DNA from 2 places in the Bariatricus sp. HCP28S3_A4 genome. Region 1 is predicted to be linked to the other one. Evidence: a T-box and tRNA genes for the amino acid it is inferred to sense, from the RefSeq annotation. Region 1 holds a T-box; the other holds one or more tRNA genes.

Region 1 (11,535 bases):
CTGCACAAAAAGCACATTCGGCATAACATCCGTATCAGCAGTACTCTCTGTCAGTTCTCCGTTATTGCTGATTCTCTGAATTGTATCTTCATTATAATCATTCGGCTGCGAAATTCCTGTATTAAACAGGCTCGCGGCAAAGCAATATGGAAGTCCATAATCCTCATAGGCAAACGCAATATTCCCAAAATATGTGGAAACAACTCTGTTTTCAACTGCCAGATCTGTCACCAGAGAATATGCTCCAAAGCTCACAATAACACCTGCAAGCGCAAGAAGACGGTGCAATTTTCCTTCATATTGCCCTCCTCTTCGCCACATGGCAACACCCCATACCAAAAGTGCACTCACACCGACTGCAATCATGATCAGTTCTAACGGGGAAAAATAATTAGTAAAAAGCGATAGGCCTTCTTTAAAAGTCTTCAAATCTTGGGCATTAAAAGGCGTAACTCGTTTCAACAGCATGATGCCATTGCAGACCCCCAGGAACAACCATACCACGCTGATAATAATTCTTGCAAACACCCTCCGCCGTACCAGATATACAACGGTAAAAGTGACAAATATCATAAATGCATTATAGGAAAATACAAGCGGTGACTCTGTCATGTAATCCCATGCTTCTATCAAAGAATGTCTTGATAAGGCTTCAATTATAAAATTGATCAGAATTGCCCAGATTGCGTGAAGAAGCAGCGAGAAACGATTCATCAGCCGGTAATACGGTGCCATCTTTCTGGAAAATTCACTGTTTCTTCGCTCCTCCAGAATCCTTTCCCGGCGTTCATGCTTCATTTTCCAGTAATCCTTGATGTCTTCCATTCTTAAATTCTTCAGTTTTTGAATACTTCCACTGATATCAGGTTTCTTGAATTTGAATTTCTTAAACTGAATTTTTTTCATAAAACAACCTCTTGTATTCCTCTCTTTTTACGTTTTTATGCACCATTCAGGCAGATACCTTCCGGCATCTGCCTGCCATACTTTTATTTTTTCAGACCTGCAAGACGTTCTTTTACCTGCTCAAGCATCTGTGTATATTTTTCAAGCTTCGCCTTTTCCTCATCAACCTTTGCCTGAGGTGCTTTGCTGACAAATTTTTCATTGTTCAGCATTCCGTTTGCGCGGGCAATTTCTTTGTTCAGTCTTGCCTCTTCTTTTGTAAGACGCTCAATTTCCTGTTCAAAATCGATCAGTTCTTCCAGCGGAACATAAACCACTGCATCCGGCACTACGATCGACACCGCATCATCTGCAATACCTGCTTTATCAGCCTGAATATCCAATTCGCTCGCACTCATAAGCGGACATGCCGAAGTGATCAGCTGCGTAAGTCCTTCCCTGAGTTCAGCACTTTCACATACGACAAACACTTTCGCTTTGCGGCTAGGCGGAACATTCATCTCTGCACGTGCATTTCTTACACCGCGGATGACTTCCTTCATGTGATCGGTAACCTTCTCTGCTTCCGGGAAGTTCCACTCATCAATATAGCTCGGCCAGGAAGACATCATCAAAGATTCCTCTTCCGGAACCAGTGCTCCATAAATCTCCTCCGTTACAAACGGCATAAATGGATGCAGCATCTTCAGTGCATTTCCAAGAACCGTTTTCAGAGTCCAGAGTGCTGCATTTGCACTCTTATAGTTCTCATCAGAATGATAGATTCTGTATTTTACAAGTTCGATATACCAATCACAGAATTCATCCCAGATGAAATCATATACTTTCTGTACTGCGATACCAAGTTCGAATTTGTCCATATTGTCAGTCACATCTTTTGCAAGTGTATTCACCTTGGACAAAATCCATTTATCCGTCATGGTCAGATCCCTGTCATCCGGTTTGGAGATCACTTTGTCTTCCATATTCATCAGGATGAACCGTGATGCATTCCAGACTTTATTTGCAAAATTCCGGCTGGATTCCACACGTTCATTGTAGAAACGCATATCATTTCCCGGTGCATTTCCGGTTACCAGTGTAAGACGCAATGCATCGGCGCCGTACTCGTCGATAATTTCCAGCGGATCGATTCCGTTTCCAAGTGATTTACTCATCTTACGTCCCTGAGAGTCACGTACCAGTCCATGGATCAGTACGGTATGGAACGGTGCCTTTCCGGTATGCTCGTATCCGGAGAATACCATACGGATTACCCAGAAGAAAATGATATCGTATCCGGTTACCAGTACATCTGTCGGATAGAAGTAATCCAGATCCTCTGTCTTATCCGGCCAGCCGAGTGTGGAGAATGGCCACAGTGCAGAACTGAACCATGTGTCCAGTGTATCTTCATCCTGTGTAAAATGTTTGCATCCGCAATGCGGGCAAACCTCCGGCATCTCTCTTGCGACTACAAACTCACCGCATTCATCACAGTAGTAAGCCGGGATTCTGTGCCCCCACCAGATCTGACGGGAAATACACCAGTCACGGATATTTTCCAGCCAGTGCAGGTAAATCTTATTGAAACGCTCCGGAACAAACTTCAGTTCTCCCTTTTGAATTGCTTCGATAGCCGGCTTTGCCAGTTCGTCCATCTTAACAAACCACTGTGGTTTGATCAGCGGTTCTACCGTTGTTCCGCATCGGTCATGAGTTCCTACATTATGTGTATGTTCTTCAATTTTAACCAGATATCCCTGTTCTTCCAGATCTGCTACGATAGCCTTTCTTGCCTCATAACGATCCATGCCGGAATATTTTCCATAGCCTTCTACGATCGTTGCATCGTCATTCATGATATTGATCTCCGGAAGGTTATGACGTTTTCCTACTTCAAAGTCGTTCGGATCGTGAGCCGGTGTGATCTTAACCGCTCCTGTTCCAAATTCTTTATCCACATAAGAATCGGCAACAATCGGTATTTCTCTTCCAACCAGTGGAAGCAGTACCATCTTGCCTACAATATCTGTATATCTCTCATCATCCGGATGTACCGCAATCGCCGTATCACCAAGCATCGTCTCCGGACGCGTTGTAGCGATCTCAAGGAACCGGTCTGTTCCGATGATCGGATACTTGATATGCCAGAAATGTCCTGCCTGTTCTTCGTGTTCTACTTCTGCGTCTGAAAGACAGGTCTTACATACCGGACACCAGTTGACGATGCGTGAGCCTTTGTAAATATATCCTTTTTCATATAAGCGGATGAATACTTCTTCTACTGCTTTGGAACATCCTTCGTCCATGGTGAAACGTTCTCTGTCCCAGTCACAGGATACACCGAGCTTTTCAAGCTGTCTCTCGATGGTTCCGGCATATTCTTCCTTCCACTGCCAGGTCCTCTTAAGGAATCCTTCTCTTCCCAGCTCTTTCTTATCAATTCCTTCTGCTTTGAGTTGATTCGTAACCTTTACTTCTGTCGAAATCGCCGCATGGTCTGTTCCCGGAATCCAGAGTGCATTGTAGCCCTGCATTCTTTTGTAACGGATCAGGATGTCCTGAAGCGTATTGTCAAGCGCATGTCCCATGTGCAGCTTTCCTGTGATATTCGGTGGCGGCATCACCGTTGTAAACGGCTTCCTGTCTCTGTCCACCTCTGCGTGGAAGTACTTTTTCTCACACCACTTTTTGTAAAGCTTCGGTTCAATTTCTTTCGGATTATATGTTTTCTCCAAATTCTTACTCATTGCTTCCTCCTCAAATTTCATTCACTTTCTGTGTGTTCATAAAGGTTCCGCCAAGAATGTAAAAACGCCCTCTACAAAACGTAAAGGGCGTAGTAATCACGCGGTACCACCTTTGTTATATGAAGTCTCTCTAATACTTCATATATCTCATAGTTCTGTAACGGAAACCACCCCGTGATATCCTACTCGCCCGTTCAGATATCCGGCTCAAAAGCTACCTTCTGTATCCGTTTCCCGCGAACCACCTTTCAGCCAGTGAATGGTCCTCTCTTTCCGGCCCTAAATACATACTCCTCTTTCTCTCTGCCTTTCTCATAACTATTGATTATAATAGTATTCAATCCCCGGTTTGTCAAGAATGGAAAATCAAGATTCATAAAAGATTCATAAAATCTTTAGAATCTAGTGTGCTGGGGCAGTGCACTAAAACTCATGAATAAAGATTCCGCTTCTTAGTTTTGGTTCAAACCATGTGGATTTTGGCGGCATCAGTCTCCCTTCATCCGCCACTTCAAGAAGTTCCCGCATAGAAGTCGGGAACATGGCAAATGCCACTGCATTTTCCTCCCCATCCACAATATTCATCAGTTCCTTAAGGCCGCGGATTCCTCCGACAAACTGGATCCTTGTATCGGTCTTCGGATCCTGGATTCCCATAACCGGTGAAAGAATGTGATCCTGAAGAATAGAAACATCCAAACCTCTCACGGCATCTTCCGGGCAAATTTTCGGTTTTGCCTTAAGAAGGTACCATCCTTCTTCTAGATACATGGCAATTCCACCTTTCTGCCGCGGCCGGATTTCTTCTTTCCCTGTGTACTCAACCCAAAACCCGCTCTTAAGAAGCTCCGGAAGATTTCCAATAATCTCACTTGGAACCTGATGCACCACTCTGTTATAATCCAGAATCCTTAGTTCTGCCTCATCAAAAAGAACCGCCAGAAAATAATTAAATTCTTCTTTTCCGGTGTATTCCGGATTTTCCTTTCTTCTCTTAAGCGCCACCTTTACAGCTGACGCTGCCCGATGATGTCCATCTGCGATATAAAGACTATCCAGTTCACCGAATCGTCTGCAGATATCCAGGTTCCATTCTTCCTCTTCTATTTTCCAGACACGATGCCTGATTCCATCATCACTCACGAAATCATACACCGGCATCCGGGATACCGCCTCCGTAATCTTTTCTCTGATTCCTTCATTGGAACGATAAGCCAGAAAAATGGGCCCCGTATGTGCACTGCAGATATCGACGTGCCGAATCCGGTCAATTTCTTTGTCCTCTCTGGTATTCTCATGTTTTTTTATAACCTGATTCAGATAATCATCTACGGATGCACAGCACACCAGTCCTCTCTGGCTCCTGCCATCCATGGTAAGTTCATAAAGATAGAGACAGGGATTCTCATCCTGAACAAACTGCCCCTCTGCCTTCATTTCCCGAAGTGTATCACGGGCTCTTTCGTATACCTGTTCCGAATACATATCCGTCCCTTCCGGAAACTGCGTCTCCGCACGGTCTATTTTCAAAAAAGACAATGGATTATTCTCCACGATTTTTCTCGCCTCTCTGCTGCTGTATACATCATACGGGAGTGCTGCAATCTGCGCGACAACCTCCGGCGCCGGACGGACTCCTCTGAACGGTCTGATCTCTGCCATGTTCTTCACCCTCTTCTATCACATTTGATAAATTTATGTCCAGTTTACTCTCTTTGTTCTTATTTCGCAATAGAAATTATCTCTGTTTCAACTCCACACAGAAATCTTTTACATCTTCCCTGAGATACCGCAGCAAATCCTTCGAGTCTTTGTACTGCTCCTTCACGAGAATTCTCAGATACCCTTCTATCGCCCTTTCCAGGTGCTCCGGCTCCGGTACATTCTCCCCCATCATACGGCGAAGAATTCCCCGCAGCACGATATTGCAGATATTGAAAAACTGCCTTTCATAATCATACTGATATTCTTCCAGTGTTCTTCTGACATACTCATCGGGAAGTTTTCCAAGGAATCTCTGCTCCAGGCGGATTGCTTCCACATATTTCTCAACCGCATCTACTCCCTGAAGCTGCTCCATGCTCCAGAGCACCGGATAGTCCATCGTGATAACCGGATCCTGAGGGGCAAATCTCGGGTTATAGTAACGCAGAAATACCGGAATACCCTTTTCAAATGTATCTTTGTAATTTTCATTGCCGTATGATTTAAAATTCGGAAGAATGACATGATACATACGTCTGACACAATCCACTTTTTCCAGTACAATCTGGTATCCTCTCTCATAAGCCAGTTCAGCCGGAACTTTCTTCTTAGAAACCTCCGGCATCTGTCTATCCGCCTCCCCTTCTTTATCTGTTTCCTGCTCTTCCTGCACATATTCCCGGATGCAATACTGCACCGCTTCCATCAGATGTGCTGCCGCTTCGTAGGTAATCGATGTACTTTCTTTAGAAGTATATTTCTCTGCAAGCCGGATTACGATTGGTATCAGTTCCTCTATCTCATATTCCAGATATTTCATCTCGCTACCTCCAACACAATTCTTTCAATACTTCCAGATAAACTTCGTGATCCCAACGGGATGCCAGATCGAATTTTCCGTATTCTGACTTTCCTTCTGTCACATGGTATCCCTGATATCCTGCCCGGATCGCCTGCGCAAAAACATCCAGACAGGTGCTCTCCAGATATTCCAGATCTCCATAACAGACAGTCTCAAACTGCTCCTTCATAAAATGCAGAAGCTCGTCATCCGATATTTCATCCATCATCTCATTCTTGTAAAGAAAGAAAATGTCCTGAAGATGTCCGATCGTCTCCACATAATTTCTCTGGGAAATGTAATCCGAATCGCAGAATTCATAAATGATCTTCGGAAGGATGCTCTCCCCATATTCGATTCTTTTCTGCTCCTTCAGACTTTTCGACTTTTCATTCACCAGAAGCTTCGCATCCTCCTCTGATAATACAAGGCCAAATTTTTCTGTAACCTGATTGGTCGCTATGACTTTCGCCAGCTGGTTTTGTCCGGACAGGATCTGCATCCAGTTTTTCTCTTCCATCCTGATTTCCCCCTTATTATGATTTCATTTGGTTTATCGTCTGCCGATTATACCGCAGTACAGAATTATTTACCAGTCTTGAAATTTTGGCCATTTTATGGTAATATAATTACAGAAAGAGGAAAGATTTTCGATAATTCATCAAAATCTTTCCTCTTTCTGTACTGTTTTATCTATGCTTCATCAATCGCTTTTCCGATATCATGGCGCATATATTTATTATCAAATTTTACCCATTCGGTTGCCGCATATGCATTTGCACGTGCTTCTTTCAGGGTCGCACCCTTCGCGGTCACACCCAGTACACGTCCTCCGTTCGTCACGATCTGATCGCCGTTAAACTTTGTTCCGGCATGGAAGCAGTAATATCCTTCATGCTTCTTGAATTCTTCCAGTCCCGTGATCGGAAGTCCCTTTTCGTATGCGAGCGGATAACCGTCTGAAGCTAATACAACACAGACTGCTGCGTTGTCTTCAAATTCCAGATTAATCTGATCCAGCGTTCCGTCGATACAGGCTTCAATGACCTCGATCAGATCATTCTTCATTCTCGGAAGAACAACCTGTGCTTCCGGATCTCCGAATCTTGCGTTGTACTCCAGAACTTTCGGTCCGTCCTGTGTCAGCATCAGTCCGAAGAAAATGATTCCCTTGAATTCTCTTCCTTCTGCCGCCATAGCGTCTACCGTTTTCTGGTAAACATATTTCTGACAGAATTCATCTACTTCTTCCGTGTAGAACGGGCTTGGAGAGAATGTTCCCATTCCTCCGGTGTTCAGTCCCTGATCGCCGTCCTTTGCACGCTTGTGATCCTGTGCACTTGTCATCGTCTTGATCGTCTTGCCGTCAACAAATGAGAGAACAGACACCTCACGTCCGGTCATAAATTCTTCAACAACCATCGTATTACCTGAGGCACCGAACTTTTTGTCAAGCATGATTTCTTTGACACCGTCTTTCGCCTCTTCCAGCGTGTTGCAGATCAGCACGCCTTTACCGAGTGCAAGTCCGTCGGCCTTCAGCACGATCGGGAATTTCGCTGTTTCCAGATAAGCAAGCGCTTTTTCCGGGTCATCAAAGTTTTCATACGCTGCTGTCGGGATATCATATTTTTTCATCAGATCTTTAGAGAACGCCTTGCTTCCTTCCAGGATCGCCGCATTTTTTCTCGGACCGAATGCACGGATACCTGCAGCTTCAAACTCGTCTACCAGACCGCCTACCAGCGGATCATCCATTCCCACGATTGCAAGATCAATTGCGTTATCCTTCGCAAATGCTGTCAGCTTATCGAATTCCATTGCTCCGATCGGAACACATTCTGCGAATTCTGCAATCCCCGCATTTCCGGGTGCACAATAAATCTTTTCTACTTTGCTGCTCTTTGCCACACAATACGCGATAGCGTGCTCTCTTCCGCCGCCGCCAACAATTAATACCTTCATAAGTCCCTCCTTACTGTGTGATGGATACCTTTCCATCCACAATCTGAACCTTACCATTTGCAATCAGATCAATAGCCTGCGGAAGAATCTTCCATTCCGCCTGCTCCATGACACGTCTCTGCAGGATTTCCGGAGTGTCACCTTCTTCTACTGATACTGCTTTCTGCAGAATGATCGGTCCGGTATCTGTTCCTTCATCCACAAAATGCACTGTGGCACCTACCACTTTTACGCCTCTTTTAAGCGCCGCCTCATGAACTTTCAGCCCGTAAAATCCGGTTCCGCAAAATGACGGAATCAGTGACGGATGAATATTGATGATACGATTCCGGTATTCCCGGATCATCATCTCCGGAATCACAACCAGGAATCCGGCAAGTACGATCAAATCTGCCTTCAGTTCATTGACCTTGTCCAAAAATACTCTGTTAAATTCATCTCTTGTCTCAAAATCCTTCGGAGAAATGCACTGTGCCGGGATTCCATGTCTCCCGGCCCTTTCCAGTGCAAACGCATTCTTATTGTTACTGATTACTCCGACGATCTGCGTATTCGTGATCGTCCCGTGCTCCACCGCATCAATAATCGCCTGCAGATTCGTTCCGCCTCCGGATACAAGAACTGCAACTCTTAGCATACGGTTACTCCTTTTTCTCCTGCCTCTACATATCCTACCACATATGGTTCTTCTCCGGCTTCCTTCATTGCCTTCATAGCTGCATCCACGTCTTTTTCATCTACTGCTACAATCATTCCAAGACCCATATTGAACGTATTGTACATTGCTCTTTCTTCAATATCACCGTCTTCTGCAAGCATACGGAAGATCGGTGGAATCGGGTAGCTGTCTTTCTTCACTACTGCGTGAGTACCTTCGATCAGCATACGCGGAATGTTCTCATAGAATCCGCCGCCGGTAATATGGCTGCAGGCTTTGATCTTAACACCCGCTTCCTTCACCATACGAAGTGCTTTTACATAAATCTTGGTCGGTGCAAGAAGTGCATCTCCAAGCGTTGTTCCCAGACATTCATATTCTGCGTTCAGGACTTCCGGCTTCATGCTGAATACTTTTCTTACAAGAGAGAAACCGTTACTATGTACTCCTGACGAAGCCATACCGATCAGAACATCGCCCGGCTTCAGATCTTTTCCGGTGATCAGATCCTTCTCATCAACGATTCCGACTGCAAATCCGGCAAGATCGTACTCATCTACCGGATAGAATCCCGGCATCTCAGCGGTCTCTCCACCGATCAGGGCACATCCGGACTGTTTACATCCTTCTGCCACACCGCTTACGATCGTAGCAATCTTTTCAGGTTCATTCTTTCCACATGCGATATAATCCAGGAAAAATAACGGTTCTCCACCTGCACATGCAATGTCATTTACACACATCGCAACACAATCAATTCCGATGGTATCATGTCGATCCAGAAGGAACGCCAGCTTCAGCTTGGTTCCAACACCGTCTGTACCGGAAACGAGGGTCGGTTTTTCCATATTTTTAAATTTTTCAAGAGAAAATGCACCTGAGAATCCTCCGATTCCTCCAAGAACTTCTTCTCTCATCGTCTGCTGAATATGTTTCTTCATAAGCTCCACTGATTTATAACCAGCTTCGATATCTACACCCGCATTCTTATAGTCCATCTCAAATCCTCCATTAACTGTTTTTCTACATCTGTTTTAAGTATTCTTTATGTCCGAGCTTTTCCAGTTTTTCTGCTTTCTTCTGCACCGTTTCTTTCATCTCAGCAGTATAGTCTTTCAACTTCTGAAGCAGTTCCGGATTCGATGTTGCCAGAATCTTAGCTGCAAGAATTGCTGCATTCGCCCCGCCATCTATTGCCACCGTAGCAACCGGAATTCCCGGCGGCATCTGAACGATAGAATACAGTGCATCCATCCCCTCAAGATTCTTTCCTGACATCGGGACCCCAATAACCGGCATTGGGAAAATTGCCGCGCACATTCCCGGAAGATGCGCTGCCATACCTGCACCGGCAATAATGACCTTAAAGTCCTTTGCCTCCGCAGACTTTGCGTATTCATAGAACACGTCCGGTTCACGGTGTGCAGAAATAATTGTCATCTCATACTCGATTCCAAATTTCTCCAGCATGTCCGCAGCTTTGCTCATAACCTTCATGTCAGAGTCACTGCCCATTACAATTCCTACTTTTGGCATAATAGTCTCCTTTTCTTATTTATAAGTATTTTAATAAATATCTCTTTATTTATTAGCTATTTTACTAACACTTCTTTCCTCTGTCAACTCAAAAAAGAATCTCAGATACAGAAATCTCCTATTTATCCAAAGGTTCATTCAGAATTTCCGTCCCCGGAAGCGTAAAACGTCCATTCTCGATCAATACAATTTCTTTTCCTTCACAAGTAAATACACTGATTTTTCCCAGTTCCTCATATGGAATGGTAATATCCGTATGACACTGGAAATATGCTTGTTCCGGGTTTTCTTTCCGGCATGCACTCACACTGTTCTCTTTGGCGATGATCTCCTTGCCGTTTGGATTATATACCACGTTATCCTCCGCCCAGCTGTAGCAGGTATCCCCCACCGCAAAATGCGGTCCCATCTTTTCGGCGATCAGAATCGGAAGCTTATCCGCTATGTCATACTTTTTCGCTGCCATATATGCAGTTGTATTCGTACCGATTGCGAACTCACCCAATGGAAGTGATTCATGATTGTGCATAATATTATCACAAATATACTTTTTATTCTCTTCCTCAGATTCAAAGTTACTACAAGTATATTCTGTCGTTTTTCCTTCTTTAAAATGAATTTCCAAATCCCGGTACTGCAGTTCGTTCAGATAAACCTTACTTACATATAAGACGCCTTCCGTTCCTTCAAGCATTGGGGAAGTAAACACTTCGCCGACCGGAATATTCACATCCGCGACACAATTCTCAAAAATGGTTTCCTTCTCCGGATTCTTAAGTCTGCAAAGGCTCACCTTCAAATCAGTCTTATTGGCTCCTTTTCCCAAAATTCTAACATATTCTCCCTGATCCAGCGCATCGATCAGCGTCTGCTGCACCTTTTCATATACATTTGCATCCAGTGTATTGATCCGGATGACTTCATCAAAAATTTCCGGATAGTTATTCCCAATTTCCGGAAGTGGCCAGGAAATGATCGTAAAACTTCTCTCCTCACCTTTGATGTATTGATTGGTAATCTGACCTGCACGAGAATTCATTATAAGAAGTAACTCTTCCTGCTTTTTCGAGAAAGTAACCGCTTCCGGTTTGGTCACCGGTGCAAACGGTTTTTCGCCAAATACTTCCATGACCGCAGGACCTGCAAAACTCCCCGCCAGCTCTTTATTTTTCTCCAAAACAGTCCGCATCACT
Region 2 (11,535 bases), on a different contig from region 1:
GAGAGTATCTCGATCAATGAGCGCGAGAGTTATGTGCGCCAGAGACAGCATCTGCCGATCTGGTACAGAAAAAATATCGTGGAGTTCCAGAATTAATGGAGTGAAAATATCACGTAATGCTTTTTCTCGATTCTGTTTCGTGTTAAGATATAGAAAGAATGTAAGAATCGGGAGATAATGAGATGGAACAGGAAATGCCGGTGATCAGAATATCGGTCCGGAATCTGGTAGAATTCATTTTACGGGAAGGCGATATTGACAATCGAACAGGAGGAATTCTGGATGCCGAAGCCATGCAGATGGGTGGAAAGATCCATAGAAAGATTCAGCGAAGCATGGGTGCGGGATATCACGCGGAGGTGTCGATGAAAAAGGAGATCCCATGTGACGGTTTCTGCTTGAAAGTGGAGGGACGCGCAGACGGGATTCTGGAAGAGGCGGACGTAGTGACAATTGATGAGATTAAAGGAGTACTCTGTGAGCTGGATGAAATCAAAGAGCCGGTGGGAGTACATCTTGCTCAGGCGAAATGCTATGCCTGGATGTATGCAGAGCAGAGAGACCTTTCTTTTATCGGTGTGCAGATGACGTACTGCCAGATGGATACGGAGGAGATCAAGAGATTCTGTTATACCTATGACTGCAAAGAATTGAAACTGTGGTTTGATGAACTGATCATGAAATATGAAAAATGGGCGAAATTCCAAGTGGAATGGCGCAGAAAGCGGAACGCATCTGCAAAAGGAGTCCAGTTTCCTTTTTCGTACCGGAAAGGACAGAAAGAGCTGGCGGCATCCGTTTATCGTACGATCCTGAGAAAGAAAAAACTGTTTATTCAGGCACCGACCGGTGTCGGAAAGACGTTATCGGCAGTGTTTCCGGCTGTGAAAGCAGTCGGGGAGGAGCTGGGGGAAAAGATCTTTTATCTGACGGCGAAGACGATCACAAGAACGGTTGCCGAGCAGGCGTTTCAAATCCTGAAAGAGCAGGGACTGAAAATGAAGGTGATCACGCTGACGGCGAAGGAGAAGATCTGTTTTTGCGATGAGACGGAATGCAATCCGGAATACTGTCCGTACGCAAAAGGACATTTTGACCGTGTAAATGACGCCGTGTACGAACTGCTTACTTCCACGGACGAGATGAGCAGAGCAGCGCTGGAAGAACAGGCGAAAAAGCACTGTGTGTGTCCGTTTGAGATGGGACTCGATGTATCCACATGGGCAGATGCTGTGATCTGTGATTATAATTATGTATTTGATCCAAATGCACATTTGAAGCGGTTTTTCTCCGAAGGAGTATCGGGGGAGTATATTTTTCTGATTGATGAAGCGCATAATCTTGTCGAGCGCGGAAGACAGATGTACAGTGCAGAGATCTACAAAGAAGATTTTCTGAATGTGAAAAAACTGGTGAAGACGCTTGATTATAAACTTGCGAAAAGGTTGGATGAGTGTAATAAGCTTCTACTGGCAATGAAGAAGGAATGTGAAGATTATCGGGTGGTGAGCAGTGCTTCCCATATTTACCTGAAATTAATGAATCTCATGCCGAGGATTGAAACGTTCCTGGAGAACTGTCAGGACAGGAACGTGGCGGATGTTGTCCGGGATTTTTATTTTTCGATTCGTTCCTTCATCAGTATTTATGAGGCATTGGATGAAAATTATGTGATCTATTCGCAAATGCAGAAGGATCAGAGATTTATGTTGAAGCTTTTCTGTGTCAATCCGGCGGCAAATCTCCAGAAATATCTGGATATGGGGAATAGTACGATCTTTTTTTCGGCAACGCTTTTGCCAATACAGTATTATAAAAAGCTGCTGAGCACGGACAAGGATAATTATGCGGTCTATGCGGAATCTACATTTGACCAGAGCAGACGTTTGATACTAAACGGAACGGATGTCAGTACACGATATAAGAAGCGAACGGAAGATATGTATAAGCGATATGCGGAATATATCTGGCGGACTGTTCGCGCGAAGCAGGGAAACTATATGGCGTTTTGTCCATCCTATCAATTTATGGAAGCTGTATATGATGCTTTTGAGAAAATGCGGTGCGAGATGGGAGATGGTCAGACGGAGTGTATTCTGCAATCTCACTATATGAACGAAGAAGCAAGAGAGATTTTTCTGGAAACATTTGAGGAAGTGCGCGAAGGAAGTCTGGTCGGTTTTTGCGTGATGGGAGGAATCTTTTCGGAAGGCATTGATCTTGCGGAAGAAAAACTGATCGGTGCCTTTATTATTGGTACCGGCCTTCCCCAGGTGTGCAGTGAACGAGCGATTCTCAAGGATTATTTTGACAAAGACGGCGGACAGGGATTTGACTATGCATATCTGTACCCGGGAATGAATAAGGTGCTGCAGGCAGCAGGAAGAGTAATCCGGACGGAAGAGGACAGAGGTGTGATTCTCCTTTTGGATGAACGGTTTCGGGAGCGCCGGTGCCGGGAGATATTTCCAAGAGAATGGGAGGATTGTGGAGCCTGCGTTTTAGAAGATGTGGAGGAGAAAGTGAAGGCATTCTGGGATAGCCAGAATGCCTAAAAGTCAGATCGTATCAGGATTTTGGGAGATGACAGGTTCGTCAAAATAATTAAGAAAAGCCTGAGCCGCTCTTGAGATGGGAACATGTTCGTTATAGGCGGCAATAAGCTGTCTTTTTGGAAGTTTTTCGGTAGTCTCAACGATGAAGAGATCGTCGGACTTTATCGGAAAACAATAATCCGGGATAAAGGCGATCCCCAGACCGATGCTTGCAAGATCAATCAACAGGTCGTTGCTGCTGAGTTCAATCTCCGGGACGAGATCGAGCTGATGCTTCTGAAACAGAGAGTGAAGGAATTCGCTTGTCGTGCTTTTTTTGTCCAGCATGATGATTGGGTAATCCAGAAGCTGCTTTAAGGATAAGGGATGTCCTTTCAATTCGCGAAATGCGTGATTGGCGATAAATACATCCTGAAATTCTTTTATTTTTTTTATGGAGACCAGATTGCCGAGGTATGCGTTTGGATAGTTTGCTACGATCAAATCCACTTGACCTGTCTCCAAAAGTTCGGTACATTTAATAGATGTAGCATTGGTCACTTTTATGTGGGCATTTGGAAAAGCTCTGTGAAAGCGTTCCAGATAGGGAACCAGAAAGTATCGGCAGATGGTGTCACTTGCACCGATTCGGATCTGTCCGCCGGTGGTGGCGGATTCCAGAATCTGAGCCTCGCCGCGCTTGATCAGGTGGATCGCCGGTTCAATGTGGCGAAGAAGAATCTCGCCTTCCGGGGTGAGTTGTACTTTTTTCGTACTTCTTATAAAAAGAGTCTGATCCAGCTTCTTCTCCAGGGCTTTGATGGACTGGCTGACGGCAGATTGAGAGATATAGAGCTGCTTGGATGCTTCTGAGAAGCTCAGAGTATCGGCCACATAATAAAACACTTTATATAATTCGTAATTAATATCCATTATTAGTCCTCCTTATAAAACTCATTTGTATTATAAGAGATGTGGAAGAAAAAAACAAGAGAGATCGAAAGGAAAGATGGAATCATGAAGAAAGCGACAGGAAGAAAAGACAACGGGAAAATTATAGGTGAAACATGGCTTCATAAATTTCTGGGTGGTGTAATTGCTCTGAGCTTGATTTTTATATTTTTGATCAGCAGTTTTGAAATCGGTATTTACAGTGATTTTGATTTTTATGAAAAAGAATACAGTAAATACGGAGTTGAGGAGCAGCTGGATATGGAAATGGAGGACATCATGGAAGTCACAGAATATATGATGTCTTATCTAAGAGGAAAGGAAGAGGTCTTAAGGATCGAGACAATGGTAGAAGGGGAACGACAGGATTTTTTTAATGAACAGGATAGACTGCATATGGAAGATGTGCAGGGACTGTTTCTGGGTGGACTATCCCTGAGGAGAGCAACGTTTATTATTCTTATTGCAGGAGTTATTGCATTGTTTGCGCTCAAAGGAAATTGGAAAAAAATCATACCGTATATGTATGAGCGGATACTCGCGGTTTTTGCAGTTGTTATTGTGGCTCTGGGCGTTCTGATCTCGCAAAACTTTACGAAATGCTTCGTGATTTTTCATGAATTGTTTTTTGACAATGATCTGTGGATGTTCGATCCGGAATATGACTATATGATACGAATGCTCCCGGAAGGATTCTTCTTTGACATGGTTATCCGGATTGCTGTTATCTTTATTGTTATGCTTTTGGGATCTCTTATTGTTTGTGTGATAAGTAAACGATTGGACAGAAAAGAAGAGAATGTTAATTAGAAAAACTTATAAAACAGTTTAGATATATTGACTATACTTATAAAAATGAATGTGATAGAATAAGACTATGCAGTAACTTATGCTGCCTCACGCAGTTTAAAATATGATTAACTAATGGAGGAAATTATGAACAGTGTAAAACGAGTGTATGTGGAGAAAAAACCTGAATTTGCCGTTCAGGCGAAGGAACTTGGACATGAAGTGAAGAGTTACCTCGGAATCAAATCGGTTACAAATGTAAGGGTGTTGATTCGTTATGATGTGGAGAATCTCTCGGATGCCACATTTGACAGAGCATGTAATGGCGTTTTTGCAGAACCACCGGTAGATGTTCTTTATCATGAAGATTTTCCACATGGAGAGAATGACCGTATTTTTTCTGTGGAATTCCTTCCGGGACAGTTCGACCAGAGAGCGGATTCGGCAGTCCAGTGTGTGCAGTTTATTAAGGAAGATGAGCTTCCGGTTATCAAAACTGCTACAACTTATGTGATTGAAGGTGAGATCAGTGATGCTGAATTTGATGCAATCAAAGCTCATTGTATCAACCCTGTTGATTCAAGAGAAACGAGTCTTGATAAGCCGGAAACACTGGTGACCAAGTTCGATGAGCCGGCAGATGTTAAGATTTTCGAGGGATTCAAGGATATGCCGGAAGAGGAACTGAAGGCATTATATGATTCTCTGGGGCTTGCAATGACTTTTAAAGATTTTCTGCATATTCAGAATTATTTCCGGGGAGAAGAGAAGAGAGATCCTTCTATGACAGAAATCCGTGTCCTTGACACATACTGGTCTGATCACTGTCGCCATACGACGTTCTCTACGGAACTTACAGATGTAAGCTTTGGGGAGGGGGATTATCGTGCTCCGATCGAAGATACTTATAAAGAATACTTACAGACACACAGTGAGATCTTTAAAGGGCGTGAAGACAAATTTGTCTGCCTGATGGATCTTGCTCTGATGGCGATGAGAAAACTCAAAAGGGAAGGAAAACTGGAAGATCAGGAAGAGTCTGATGAGATCAATGCCTGCAGTATCGTTGTGCCGGTTGAAGTAGATGGTGTTGAAGAAGAATGGCTTGTGAACTTCAAGAATGAAACCCATAACCATCCGACAGAGATTGAACCGTTTGGTGGAGCGGCTACCTGCCTTGGAGGAGCGATCCGCGACCCGCTGTCAGGACGTACTTATGTATATCAGGCTATGCGTGTGACAGGAGCGGCAGATCCAACCGTTTCAGTAAAAGAGACGATCAAAGGAAAGCTTCCGCAGAAGAAACTTGTCCGCAGTGCCGCACATGGCTATAGTTCTTATGGTAATCAGATCGGTCTTGCAACCGGCCTTGTAAAAGAAATCTATCATCCGGATTACGTGGCAAAACGTATGGAAATCGGAGCAGTTATGGCTGCGGCTCCGAGACGTGCTGTTATTCGTGAGACTTCCGATCCGGGAGATATCATTATCCTGCTTGGCGGACGCACCGGCCGTGACGGCTGCGGCGGAGCAACCGGATCTTCCAAAGTTCATACAGAAGAATCGATTGAGACCTGTGGCGCTGAGGTTCAGAAGGGTAACCCGCCGACAGAGCGTAAGATTCAGAGACTGTTCCGCAGAGAAGAAGTCAGCAGACTGATCAAGAAATGTAACGACTTCGGAGCAGGCGGTGTTTCTGTAGCAATCGGAGAACTTGCAGATGGACTTCGTGTTGATCTGGATAAAGTACCGAAGAAATATGCCGGTCTGGACGGAACAGAAATTGCGATATCAGAATCGCAGGAACGTATGGCTGTGGTTGTTGATCCGAAGGATGCCGAGCAGTTCCTTGCATATGCAAAGGAAGAGAATCTGGAAGCGACAAAAGTTGCTGTTGTAACGGAAGAGCCGCGACTGGTATTGTCCTGGAGAGGAAAGGAAATTGTAAATATTTCCCGTGCATTCCTTGATACAAATGGTGCACATCAGGAGACAACTGTAAAAGTTGACATTCCTAACAGAGCAGACAGCCCGCTTGTACAGCAGGTAGAAGTAAATGATGTAAAAGAAAAATGGCTTGATACACTGAAGGACCTGAATGTATGCTCACAGAAAGGACTTGTTGAGATGTTCGACGGTTCGATTGGAGCAGGTTCTGTCTTCATGCCACATGGTGGAAAATATCAGATGACAGAGACGCAGAGCATGGTTGCGAAGCTTCCGGTTCTGAAAGGAAAATGCGATACCGTAACCATGATGAGTTATGGATTTGATCCGTACCTGTCAAGCTGGAGCCCATACCATGGAGCTGTATATGCAGTGACGGAATCCATTGCAAAGATTGTTGCATGCGGAGGAGATTACAGGAAGATTCGCTTTACATTCCAGGAGTATTTCCGCCGTATGACCGAAGATCCGTCCAGATGGAGTCAGCCGTTTGCAGCGCTTCTCGGAGCATATAAAGCGCAGCTTGGATTCGGTCTTCCGTCCATCGGAGGTAAAGACAGTATGTCCGGTACGTTCGAACACATTGATGTACCGCCAACACTGGTTTCCTTTGCGGTAGATGTTGCAAAAGAACAGGATATCATCTCTCCTGAATTGAAAAAAGCAGGTAACAAGCTTGTATGGCTTCGTATTGAAAAGGATGAATATGAGCTTCCGGCATATGATAAGGTGATGGAGCAATATGGTAAGTTCACGGAAGATATTCACAATGGAAGAATCGTTTCAGCATATGCGCTTGACCGTCACGGTGTGATCGCCGCTGTCAGCAAGATGGCATTTGGTAACGGAATGGGCGTTAAGATCGAGCATAACATGGATGCCAGAGAATTATTTGCTCCTGCATTTGGAGATATTATTGCGGAAGTTCCGGCGGACAAGGTTGGAGAACTTGGCATTACTTACACCGTGATTGGTGAAGTGACCGATGATGCGGCATTCTCTTATGCAGATGTCAGAATTACACTTGCAGAGGCAGAAGGCGCATGGACTGAGACTCTGGAGAAAGTATTCCGTACTGTATCCGATGAGGCATCCGAGGAGAAGGTAGAATCACCGCTTTATGATACAAAGGATATCTATATCTGCAAAAACAAGATCGCTCAGCCGCATGTATTTATTCCGGTATTCCCGGGCACAAACTGTGAATACGACAGTGCGAAGGCGTTTGAACGTGCAGGTGCGACTGTAACGACAAGAGTATTTAAGAACATGGATGCGGCGGACATTCTTGATTCCGTTGCCGAATTTGAAAAAGAGATTGTGAAAGCCCAGATCATTATGTTCCCGGGCGGATTCTCAGCAGGTGATGAACCGGATGGCTCAGCGAAATTCTTTGCAACTGCATTCCAGAATGCAAAATTAAAAGAAGCTGTTGAGAAGCTGCTGAATGAGCGTGACGGACTTGTACTCGGAATCTGTAACGGTTTCCAGACACTTGTCAAACTGGGATTGGTTCCTTATGGTGAGATCGTAGGCCAGACAGCAGATTCACCGACACTGACATACAATACCATCGGACGTCATATTTCCAAGATGGTATATACCAAAGTTGTGACGAACAAATCTCCATGGCTGCAGGGTGCTGAACTTGGCGGCGTATATACCAATCCGGCTTCTCATGGTGAAGGACGTTTCGTAGCAAGCAAGGAGTGGCTTGACAAGCTGTTCGCAAACGGACAGGTTGCGACCCAGTATTGCGATCTTGATGGCAATGTTTCTATGGATGAAGAGTGGAATGTCAATGGTTCATATTGTGCGATCGAAGGTATTACAAGCCCGGATGGACGAGTACTTGGCAAGATGGCACATTCAGAGCGTCGCGGCGACAGTGTAGCTGTCAATATTTACGGCGAGCAGGATATGAAGATTTTTGAATCCGGAGTGAAGTATTTTAAATAAGTCACAAGTCTGTTTGATGTAATATAAATAAAATGAGAACCGTTTTCATACAATACATATGATATGGCAAATTGCTAAGAATATGGATGTGTGAAAATGGTTCTTTTTTGTAAAAATACAGAATGGTAGCAATGCACGTGCAGGAAATACAAAGAATACTTGCAGGAAAAATAATATAAATCAATAATATAATCAGAAATATTATATAAAGTGAAACAGAATGCGCTCTGATATTCAAATACAGGCAAAAAATAGCAAAAAAAACTTGACATTGTATAGAGGATGTTTTAAAGTGGAAAAAGGTTATTCAGTGGTTTTCATAATGAAATTGATTTGGTAAATATGAAAAGCATTTGAAAAAATGAACAGGAGGTATTGAGTAGTATGTCATATGTTGATGAGGTAATTGAATCAGTAGTTAAAAAGAATCCGGCAGAACCGGAATTTCATCAGGCAGTCAAAGAGGTTTTGGAATCTCTTCGTGTTGTAGTAGAGGCGAATGAAGAAAAATTCAGAAAAGATGCGCTTCTGGAAAGATTAGTAGAACCGGAGAGACAGATTAAGTTCCGTGTACCGTGGGTAGACGATAAGGGACAGGTTCATGTTAACACAGGATACCGTGTACAGTTCAACAGCGCAATCGGACCATATAAAGGAGGGCTTCGTCTCCATCCGTCCGTAAACCTCGGTATTATCAAGTTCCTTGGATTCGAGCAGATCTTTAAGAATTCTCTTACCGGTCTTCCGATCGGTGGAGGTAAAGGTGGTTCTGACTTTGATCCGAAGGGAAAATCAGACAGAGAAGTAATGGCATTCTGTCAGAGCTTTATGACAGAGCTTTGCAAATATATCGGTGCAGACACGGATGTGCCGGCTGGAGATATCGGTACAGGAGCAAGAGAAATCGGCTACATGTTCGGACAGTATAAGAGAATCCGCGGACTCTACGAAGGTGTTCTTACAGGTAAAGGATTAAGCTACGGCGGATCTCTTGCACGTACAGAAGCAACCGGATACGGACTTCTGTATCTGACAGAAGAGATGCTGAAACTCAACGGAATTGAGCTTGCAGGCAAGACAGTGGCAGTATCCGGATCTGGAAATGTTGCTATTTATGCTACACAGAAAGCTCAGCAGCTCGGAGCAAAGGTTGTTACCGTAAGTGATTCTACAGGATGGGTATACGATCCGGAAGGAATCGATGTGGCAGCACTGAAAGAGATCAAAGAAGTAAATCGTGCAAGATTGACAGAGTACAAGAAGTATCGTCCGAACTCAGAATACCATGAAGGACGCGGTGTATGGTCTGTAAAAGTAGATATTGCACTTCCGTGTGCAACACAGAATGAACTTCTTCTTGATGATGCGAAACAGCTTGTCGCAAACGGATGTATTGCAGTAGCAGAAGGAGCAAATATGCCGACAACCATCGAAGCAACACAATATCTTCAGGAGAACGGCGTATTATTTGCACCTGGTAAAGCAGCGAATGCAGGCGGTGTTGCAACATCTGCTCTGGAAATGTCTCAGAATAGCGAACGTCTGAGCTGGACATTCGAAGAAGTTGATGCGAAACTGAAAAACATCATGGTAAATATCTGCCATAACATGGCTGATGCAGCAGAACGTTACGGAGCAAAAGGCAATTATGTAGTGGGTGCAAACATTGCAGGATTTGAAAAAGTTGTAGATGCTATGACTGCTCAGGGAATTGTGTAATAGAAATATACTGTAAAAGATAGAACAATAATCAATAGATAAGCCGGGATGATCGCAGAAATGAGATGATCCCGGCTTTTTATTTCGTAACTGAAATAACACGTTGTTTTGAACAAGAAAAAAGTCTGGAAAACCAGACTTTTTAGTAGCGGGAACTGGATTTGAACCAGCGACACCACGGGTATGAACCGTGTGCTCTAGCCAACTGAGCTATCCCGCCATATTCACTTTTCAGTGAAGTGGGACCAATAGGGCTCGAACCTATGACCCTCTGCTTGTAAGGCAGATGCTCTCCCAGCTGAGCTATGATCCCATTTCTGTAAGTTGCTTTCCTGCAACCGACTTCTATAGTATATCTCGAAGATCTCAAAATGTCAACACTTTTTTTGAAAAAAATTATTTTTTTTGAGAATGCCATTTGACGTGTTTGGGATAGGAATAAAGAGGCATGGATTACAGAAGTCGTAATCGAAAAAACATGGAAATTTCAATTCAAGTATGGTAGAATGAATAACAGTTCAGTTACATGAGGATACTGTAATTGTTGTGATGATGTAGAATACGGAGGAAGAAAAAATGCAAGGAAAAACGAGAAGGACGTTGATGATTCTTGTAGGTGCATACCTGATATATAATGGTGTCAAACTGATTATGGATGTTATGCAGGGCAACCCGAACTACAAGACAGTTTTGATCATTTTCGGAGTCATCTTTATTGTATTTGGTGCTGCTACAGTGATTTTGAATATCCGTGAACTCCTGAAGGATATGAAAGCAGAAAAGGAAGTATCCGGTGACGCGGAAAACGGAGATGATGATGAGAGCGTTGACGAGACCACAGTTGAGGCAGAAGGAACCGGGAATCCGGCGCGTACTGACAATACGGAACGTGTGTGGAAAGCTCCGACCGTTGCTGATGAAAAGAATGAATCTGCAAATTCAGGCGATGGAAAGGACAGCGATGATGGTGAAGTGATGATGGACGAAGACGCAGAGCCTCTGGATGAGGATCCCGATTTTTCTGAAATGGATGAGGAAGGATGGGGAACTGCTTCCGGAGAAGAAACAGATGAAGAGGCAGAAGAAGAGCCGTAAAAAGAAGAATCAGGTACATATCGGGAAGGAGAAGACGGGATATGCGGGTTGGAATGGGATATGATGTACACAGACTAACGGAAGGAAGAGATTTGATTCTCGGAGGAGTGAAGATTCCTTATGAGAAGGGGCTTTTGGGACATTCCGATGCAGATGTTCTTCTGCATGCGATTATGGATGCTCTTCTGGGAGCTGCGGCTCTCGGCGATATAGGGAAGCACTTCCCGGATACGGATGAAAAATACAGTGGTATTTCCAGCATGAAGCTGCTTAAACATGTGGCAGGCCTTTTGGAGGAAAATCTGTATATTGTAGAAAATATTGATGCCACTATCATTGCGCAGAAACCGAAGATGCGTCCGCATATTGCGCAGATGGAGGAAAATATAGCGAGTGCTTTGGGGATTGAGAGAGACAGAGTGAACGTGAAAGCGACAACAGAAGAAGGGCTTGGATTTACCGGAAGCGGAGAAGGAATTTCCGCTCAGGCAATTTGCGCTCTTGAGAAGATTACGAATTTCAGCAGTACGGATGTGATGCA

Evidence for each region. A T-box is a leader RNA that pairs with one kind of tRNA and senses whether it is charged. The one in region 1 lies ahead of ACTNBF_RS01230 (valine--tRNA ligase), so its partner is inferred to be a tRNA-Val.
Region 2: it has a tRNA-Val gene. The T-box ahead of ACTNBF_RS01230 (valine--tRNA ligase) is inferred to sense a tRNA for this amino acid. The anticodon was not compared.

What each region holds. Positions count from the first base shown of each region.
Region 1 is NZ_JBQHSE010000002.1:42,298-53,832, reverse strand. Features, by position in the region: gene ACTNBF_RS01235 (LTA synthase family protein) at 1-906, opposite strand, end outside; gene ACTNBF_RS01230 (valine--tRNA ligase) at 990-3,638, opposite strand; T-box leader at 3,719-3,951, opposite strand; gene ACTNBF_RS01225 (DUF1015 domain-containing protein) at 4,062-5,300, opposite strand; gene ACTNBF_RS01220 (DUF6179 domain-containing protein) at 5,377-6,162, opposite strand; gene ACTNBF_RS01215 (DUF6323 family protein) at 6,167-6,703, opposite strand; gene purD (phosphoribosylamine--glycine ligase) at 6,877-8,148, opposite strand; gene purN (phosphoribosylglycinamide formyltransferase) at 8,159-8,785, opposite strand; gene purM (phosphoribosylformylglycinamidine cyclo-ligase) at 8,779-9,804, opposite strand; gene purE (5-(carboxyamino)imidazole ribonucleotide mutase) at 9,830-10,342, opposite strand; gene ACTNBF_RS01190 (aminopeptidase) at 10,461-11,535, opposite strand, start outside.
Region 2 is NZ_JBQHSE010000001.1:104,525-116,059, reverse strand. Features, by position in the region: gene ACTNBF_RS00560 (TIGR03915 family putative DNA repair protein) at 1-96, shown strand, start outside; gene ACTNBF_RS00555 (ATP-dependent DNA helicase) at 183-2,555, shown strand; gene ACTNBF_RS00550 (LysR family transcriptional regulator) at 2,559-3,467, opposite strand; gene ACTNBF_RS00545 (TIGR01906 family membrane protein) at 3,552-4,295, shown strand; gene ACTNBF_RS00540 (phosphoribosylformylglycinamidine synthase) at 4,422-8,180, shown strand; gene gdhA (NADP-specific glutamate dehydrogenase) at 8,565-9,899, shown strand; tRNA gene ACTNBF_RS00530 (tRNA-Met) at 10,046-10,119, opposite strand; tRNA gene ACTNBF_RS00525 (tRNA-Val) at 10,140-10,212, opposite strand; gene ACTNBF_RS00520 (hypothetical protein) at 10,476-10,994, shown strand; gene ispF (2-C-methyl-D-erythritol 2,4-cyclodiphosphate synthase) at 11,036-11,535, shown strand, end outside.